2 regions of the Streptomyces sp. NPDC005775 genome follow, and region 1 is predicted to be linked to the other one. Evidence: riboswitches for the same ligand, from Rfam matches in the RefSeq annotation. Region 1 holds a riboswitch; the other holds the start of a gene.
What was found. Region 1 has a riboswitch for cyclic di-AMP ahead of ACFYPA_RS30080 (transglycosylase family protein). Riboswitches for the same ligand answer to the same signal wherever they lie in the genome.
Positions count from the first base shown of each region.

Region 1 (3,397 bases):
CAGGCACCCGCGATCATCGTCGCCGCAGGCGTGACCGGATCCGCCATCGCCATCCCGCTGCTCGGCGCGGCAGGTGCGCACGCCGCCGACGCCTCGACCTGGGACCGGGTGGCCGAGTGCGAGAGCGGCGGTATGTGGAGCGCCGACCTCGGCAACGGCTACTACGGCGGACTGCAGTTCTCCCAGGAGGTGTGGAAGTCGTACGGCGGCGAGTCGTACGCCGAGCGCGCGGACCTCGCCAGCCGCTCGCAGCAGATCGCCGTCGCGGAGAAGGTCCTGGACGACCAGGGGCCGAAGGCGTGGCCGAGCTGTGCGGTCATCTCGGGGCTGGCCGTGGACACCGGTCTGCCGGGTGTGGATCCGGGCAGCACGCCGTCCGCCGACCCCGCCGGGAGCGCGGACCCGTCCGCGAGTGCCGATCCCTCGGGGGACGCCACCGCGTCGGACGACGCGTCACCGGAGGCGCCGGCCGCGCCGGCAGACGGGTCGAAGGGTGAGGGCGAGAAGCCGGACGCCTCCGCGTCCCCGTCGGCCACGTCCTCCGCGACCGCCTCCACCGAGCCCGCGGACGAAGCCTCCGATGCCGGGGAGGGCCCCTCCGGCGGTCAGCAGAAGGCCGGCAAGCACCGCGGTACGCCGGCCCCCGAGGGGGCCCGGGAGAGCGGCCGCGTCAGTGACCGGGACGCGGGGCGGCATGCCTCGCGAGGTGACGGTGACGCACGCGACACCGAAATTCCGGCTGCTGACGGCACGTACACCGTTCGCTCGGGCGACAACCTCTGGGCGATTGCTGACGCACAGAAGCTGACCGGTGGGTGGGCGGCCCTGTACGAGGCGAACAAGGCGGAGGTGGGTTCCGACCCGGACCTCATCCTGCCTGGCCAGAGCCTCGATCTGGGCGTGGGGGCCGAATGAGTGCGGTCTGATCATTAGCTGAAAATACCTCGAAATTTGGGGTAGTTAAGAGGCCTATGTCCCACTTTTGACCAAGTGAGACATGGGTCTCTTTGCGTGAACTGGCGTGTCTTGTCCGGGAGGTCCCGTCGCATCCGTCCCCACCTGCGCAAACAGGGGTCCCTGGGGTGCAAGTAAGGGCTGTTTATGCGGTATGTCTATCTTTGGATATGCGGGTTGAGTGTGTTTACGGTCGGAACCGCTCGCACCGCGGGCCCCGTCGATCGTCACGCCGAATCCTGCCGTCGGTCGAAGGGAACAGACGCGTAAAGCGCCGTAGGCAGGAGCGGGGGACCCAGGTAAGCGCCGGGCTCGATCGTCACAGGACGCATCAGGACCGGCTTGGGGTGAAGTCGAGCGCTAGGACGCACGACCGGGCAACTCACTTGGCCCGAACCCGACAGCTCACCTCGCAGGCGTCGGTGAGGAGAAGTCTCGATGCTGCTCAACAGCAAGGGCAACAAGCACCGTCGCCCGTCCAAGGCCGTCCGTATCGCCACGCTCGCCGGTGTCGCCGGTGCCGCCATCGCCGTGCCCCTGATGGGTGCGACCGGCGCGTCCGCCGCCTCCGTCTCCACGTGGGACGCCGTCGCCCAGTGCGAGTCCGGTGGCAACTGGTCCATCAACACCGGCAACGGCTACTACGGCGGTCTGCAGTTCTCGCAGTCCAGCTGGGCGGCCGCCGGCGGTACGCAGTACGCGGCCCGCGCCGACCTGGCCACCAAGTCGCAGCAGATCGCTGTCGCCGAGAAGCTCCTCGACATGCAGGGCCCGGGCGCCTGGTCCTGTGCCGGTGCCGGCAACCTGAGCAACGACGGTGTCGACCCGGGTGTCGACACCGGCTCCTCCGCCGCCAAGACGGAGACCGCCCCGAAGCAGGAGGCGCCGGCCCAGAAGGCCGAGCCGAAGAAGGCCGAGCGCAGCGAGGCCCCCGCCACGAACCGCTCGGACCGCGCCGCCGCTCCGAAGAAGACCGTCACCACCCCGACCGGCAAGAAGGTCGCCAAGGGTGACGGCGAGTACAAGGTCGTCACCGGCGACTCCCTGAGCGAGATCGCCGCCGCCCACAAGGTCAAGGGTGGCTGGGAGCAGCTCTACAAGCTGAACAAGGACATCGTCACGGACGCCGACCTGATCTACCCGGGTCAGCAGCTCCACCTGACGAAGTAGTCGCGATCCCTCCTCGCTGAACTCTCCGGCCGCCCCGGCCCGGTGCGCACCTTCCCCCCGTGCGTACTGGTCCGGGGCCCCGGTGTGTGGGGGAGGTGCGGCGGCCGGTTTCGGCGGTGAGCGTTCAACTGTTGTAGTTACTAGCCAGTAAAATTCTGGCCGTTTGCCCCGCTGTGCCTGCCCTTGGGTCCTTTTTCGTCCCAGGGGACGGGCGGTCGGCCGGTTGGGGCGGCCCGGCCGGTTAGGCTCTTGGCGCAAGGCCAAAGCGACCCTGCACCACCAGCGTCACATCCCAGAAGGAGATGCCTCGTGCCGTCCATCGACGTCGTCGTAGCCAGGGAAATCCTCGACTCCCGCGGAAACCCCACGGTCGAGGTCGAGGTCGGCCTCGACGACGGCAGCACGGGCCGTGCTGCCGTGCCGTCCGGCGCCTCCACCGGCGCGTTCGAGGCCATTGAGCTTCGCGACGGCGACCCCAACCGCTACCACGGCAAGGGCGTCGAGAAGGCCGTCCTCGCCGTGATCGAGCAGATCGGCCCGGAGCTCGTCGGTTACGACGCGACCGAGCAGCGGCTGATCGACCAGGCGATGTTCGACCTGGACGCCACGGAGAACAAGGGCTCGCTCGGCGCCAACGCCATCCTCGGCGTCTCGCTCGCCGTGGCCCACGCCGCGTCCGAGGCCTCGGACCTGCCGCTGTTCCGCTACCTCGGTGGCCCGAACGCGCACCTGCTGCCCGTCCCGATGATGAACATCCTCAACGGTGGGTCGCACGCCGACTCCAACGTGGACATCCAGGAGTTCATGATCGCGCCGATCGGTGCGGAGTCCTTCTCGGAGGCCCTGCGCTGGGGCGCCGAGGTCTACCACACGCTGAAGAAGGTCCTGAAGACCAAGGGCCTGTCGACCGGTCTCGGTGACGAGGGCGGCTTCGCGCCGAACCTGGAGTCGAACCGCGCCGCCCTGGACCTCATCGTCGAGGCCATCAAGGAAGCCGGCTACGCCCCGGGCAAGGACATCGCGCTGGCGCTCGACGTGGCCGCCTCGGAGTTCTACAAGGACGGTAAGTACGAGTTCGAGGGCAAGTCCCGCTCGGCCGCCGAGATGACCGAGTACTACGAGGAGCTCGTCTCCGCGTACCCGCTGGTCTCCATCGAGGACCCGCTGTACGAGGACGACTGGGCCGGCTGGAAGGTCATCACCGACAAGATCGGCGCCAAGGTGCAGATCGTCGGCGACGACCTCTTCGTCACCAACCCGGAGCGTCTGGCCC
Region 1 is NZ_JBIAIU010000015.1:144,326-147,722, forward strand. It holds gene ACFYPA_RS30075 (transglycosylase family protein) at 1-915, shown strand, start outside; cyclic di-AMP (ydaO/yuaA leader) riboswitch at 1,217-1,388, shown strand; gene ACFYPA_RS30080 (transglycosylase family protein) at 1,393-2,124, shown strand; gene eno (phosphopyruvate hydratase) at 2,434-3,397, shown strand, end outside.

Region 2 (3,397 bases), on a different contig from region 1:
TGCAGAGCCCCGCCGCCGAGCTGTGCCTCGGCAGCGGGATCCACCGTCGCTGAAGCTCCGTCCCCGCCACCGGCCCCGCCGGTCGCCAGAGAGGACCTGTCATGACCGATTCCGAGGACTACGACCCGTTCGGCCCGGGCCGGCCCAAGAACTACGACCCGCAGGAGAAGAAGATGCCCCGCGGGCTCGTCATCAGGCTCTTCGCCTACCTGGTGGCCGGGCACATCATCGCGGGCTTCCTCTATCTGCTGTTCGCCGTCGGGATGCACAACCAGTAGCCGGCGGGTGATGGTCGAGGACGCCTCCCGCGCGATCAGGCCCGGGGGCGGCCCGATCCAGCCAGACGAAAGGCCCTAGTCGAGCAGGCGCTCGCGCAGCCGCTCCCGTGTCTCCGGGGTGATCCTGAGGCCCTCGGAGAGGTAGCGGTCGGTCGTGCCCCAGGTCTCGTCGATGGTGGTGAAGGCGGCCGCCAGGTAGTCGGGGTGGGCGCCGAAGAGCGGATTGAGCAGTTCCATCACCTCGGGCGACATTCCGGCGGCGGAGGTGTCGCTGCGGCGGATCCTGTAGCGGCGGTGCGCGTCGTTCGACTTGAGGTAGTCGGCCTCGATGGCCTCGCGCTCGACGCCGACGGCGAGCAGGGACACCGCGATCGAGAGACCCGCGCGGTCCTTTCCCGCGGCGCAGTGCATCAGCGCCGGCATGCTGTCCTCGGCCAGAGCGTGCAGGACCCGGCTGTGCTCGGCCGTGCGGTCCAGGATGGTCCGGCGATAGGAAGCGATCATGCGGCGGGACCCCTTGCCGTCGGCCAGGATCGACCGCAGCTCGTCCATGTCGCCGTCGCGCACCATCCGCCAGAACTCGGCACCGTCCGCCGGGTCACTGAGTGGGATGCTCACATTGCGCACGCCCGGCAGCTCCACGTCCAGGCCGTCCAGCTTGTGGTCGGCCACGTTGCGGAAGTCGAAGACGGTGTGCAGGCCGAGACCGGTGAGGAACGCGGCGTCCTCGGCGGTGGCGTGCGCCAGGTGGCCACTGCGGTAGAGCCGCCCGTACCGCACGCGGCGCCCGTCCGAGGTGGGCAGGCCGCCCACATCACGGAAATTGCGGACACCTGCCAGCTGGGGCTCCGTCGGCGGGGTCTGCGGCAGCTGCTGCGTCACGGTCACTCCTGGAGGCTCTGCCGGGGGCGCGTGTCGCCCGCGGGTCCACTCTCGTGACGATACGACATTGATTCCTCGGGCAACCATCTTGGTCATGCCCGTACTTCGGGTCCGCACTTCGGGCCCGCGCGCATGCCCGCCCTTCGGGCCCGTCCGACAGGTCGGCGCGCCGGAAGCGTGAGCCGGCCGTCCCGGATGTCTCGTCGCGATGGGGCGATGGGCATGACATGTCCGTATTGGGGCCTTTGGCTGAACATGCCCCGGTTGTGCGGGAGATGATCGACCGCTCGTGAGCGGGATCATATCCGTGACGGTGTGTGGCGGCGGGGCGTGGGGGTATTCCGTGCACGGTGCGGAAAGCCAAGATCAGTAATCCACGGAGTGTGACCGGAATTCCTCGCCGATTTTCCGAAGCGGAATCCCGCACGGAACCCGTGGCTTGTTTCCGCCGTCCCGGCTCGCTTACGTTCGCTGCAATCCGGACGGACCGCCTAATCCTGCCGCCGCCCGGAATTCGCACTCACTCACCGCGTGGCAGGAGCGGGGGAACCAGGTAAGCCGCCGACCGGGAATCCGGCCGGCTCGGGGTGAAGTCGCGCCAGTCGCGACCGGACATCTCCAGTCCGAACCCGACAGCTCACCTCGCAGGCGCCGGAGAGGGAAACCTTCATGCCCATATCGGGTAAGCACCGCCGTCCCAAGTCCAGCACCATCGCCCGTGGCGTCGTCGTCGCGAGTGCCGGTGGAGCCGTCATCGCGCTGCCGCTGCTCGGCGCCACCGGTGCCAACGCCGCGGAGCAGGCCGCTCCCGCCACCTCGCAGTCGGCCGCCGCCACGCACGCCACCCCGGCCAAGCCGGTGGCGCAGAAGCAGGCCGGTTCCAAGACGTACTCCGTGGTCTCCGGCGACTACCTGTCGAAGATCGCTGCCGAGCACAAGCTCAAGGGCGGCTGGGAGAAGCTGTACCAGGACAACCGCAAGGTCGTCGGCGACGACCCGAGCCTGATCTTCCCGGGCATGAAGCTGACCCTCGGCGGCAAGGCCTGGGGCCACGCCTCGACCACCTCCACGGGCTCCACCACCCCGTCGAAGGCCCCGTCCAAGGCCCCGGCCACGACCGGGACGAAGGCGTCCACGACGTCGGACTCGTCGTCGTCCTCCTCCGACGCCTCGTCGTCCGAGGAGACCTCGGCGCCGGCCGCCCAGAGCAGCGACTCCGGTTACGTCCACCCGGTCCCGGGCAACCACACCACCGCCTACCGCGCCTCCGGTTCCAACTGGTCCAGCGGCAGCCACACCGGCATCGACTTCCCCGTGTCCACCGGCACGAGCGTGAAGGCGATCACCTCCGGCACCGTCGTCACCGCCGGCTGGGGCGGCGCGTACGGCAACGAGGTCGTCATCAAGCACGCCGACGGCCACTACTCGCAGTACGGCCACATGTCCTCGCTCTCCGTCTCGGCCGGCCAGACCGTGACCGCGGGCCAGCAGGTCGGCCTGTCCGGCTCCACCGGCAACGCCACCGGCCCGCACCTCCACTTCGAGGTCCGCACGGGTCCGGCGTACGGCTCGGACATCGACCCCATCGCCTACCTGGCGTCGCACGGGATCAACGTCTGATCCGGGCAGCAGGGGCAACACCGGTCCGGTGAACCGGACCTGAGCAATGCATAGAGGGACGGTGCGCGGCGGCGCACCGTCCCTCTGCTTATTCCCCCTTTACCAAAAACTGACTGGGTGGTCTATCTCACCACCCGTCAACCCCGTATTACGGTCGCGTAGGTCACATTCGGCGGTGCAGGATATGCCCTTGTGGCAGACGATTCGAACAACATCCATCAGGGCGTCAACAACCAACGGGGCGCCATCGGGTCGTACGCGGCGATCGGCGACAGTTTCACCGAGGGAGTCGGTGACCCCGGTCCGGACGGAACCTTCGTCGGCTGGGCGGACCGGTTCGCGGTACTCCTCGCGGACCAGCTCCCGGACCTCGGCGCGGCGACAGGCACCGCTCACGGGAACTTCCGGTACGCCAATCTCGCCGTACGAGGACGCCTCCTCGACCAGATCGTCGAGGAGCAGGTACCGCGCGCCAAGGAACTCGCCCCGGACCTGGTGAGCTTCTGCGCCGGCGGCAACGACATCATCCGGCCGGGCTCCGATCCCGACGCCGTGGCCGAGCGCTTCGAGCGCGCCGTGGCCGATCTGACCCGGTCGGTGGGCACCGTCATGGTCAC
Region 2 is NZ_JBIAIU010000001.1:657,871-661,267, reverse strand. It holds gene ACFYPA_RS02945 (XRE family transcriptional regulator) at 1-53, shown strand, start outside; gene ACFYPA_RS02940 (DUF6126 family protein) at 102-278, shown strand; gene ACFYPA_RS02935 (tyrosine-protein phosphatase) at 354-1,160, opposite strand; cyclic di-AMP (ydaO/yuaA leader) riboswitch at 1,672-1,826, shown strand; gene ACFYPA_RS02930 (peptidoglycan DD-metalloendopeptidase family protein) at 1,830-2,780, shown strand; gene ACFYPA_RS02925 (SGNH/GDSL hydrolase family protein) at 2,973-3,397, shown strand, end outside.
Region 2: another riboswitch for cyclic di-AMP. It lies ahead of ACFYPA_RS02930 (peptidoglycan DD-metalloendopeptidase family protein); the one in region 1 lies ahead of ACFYPA_RS30080 (transglycosylase family protein).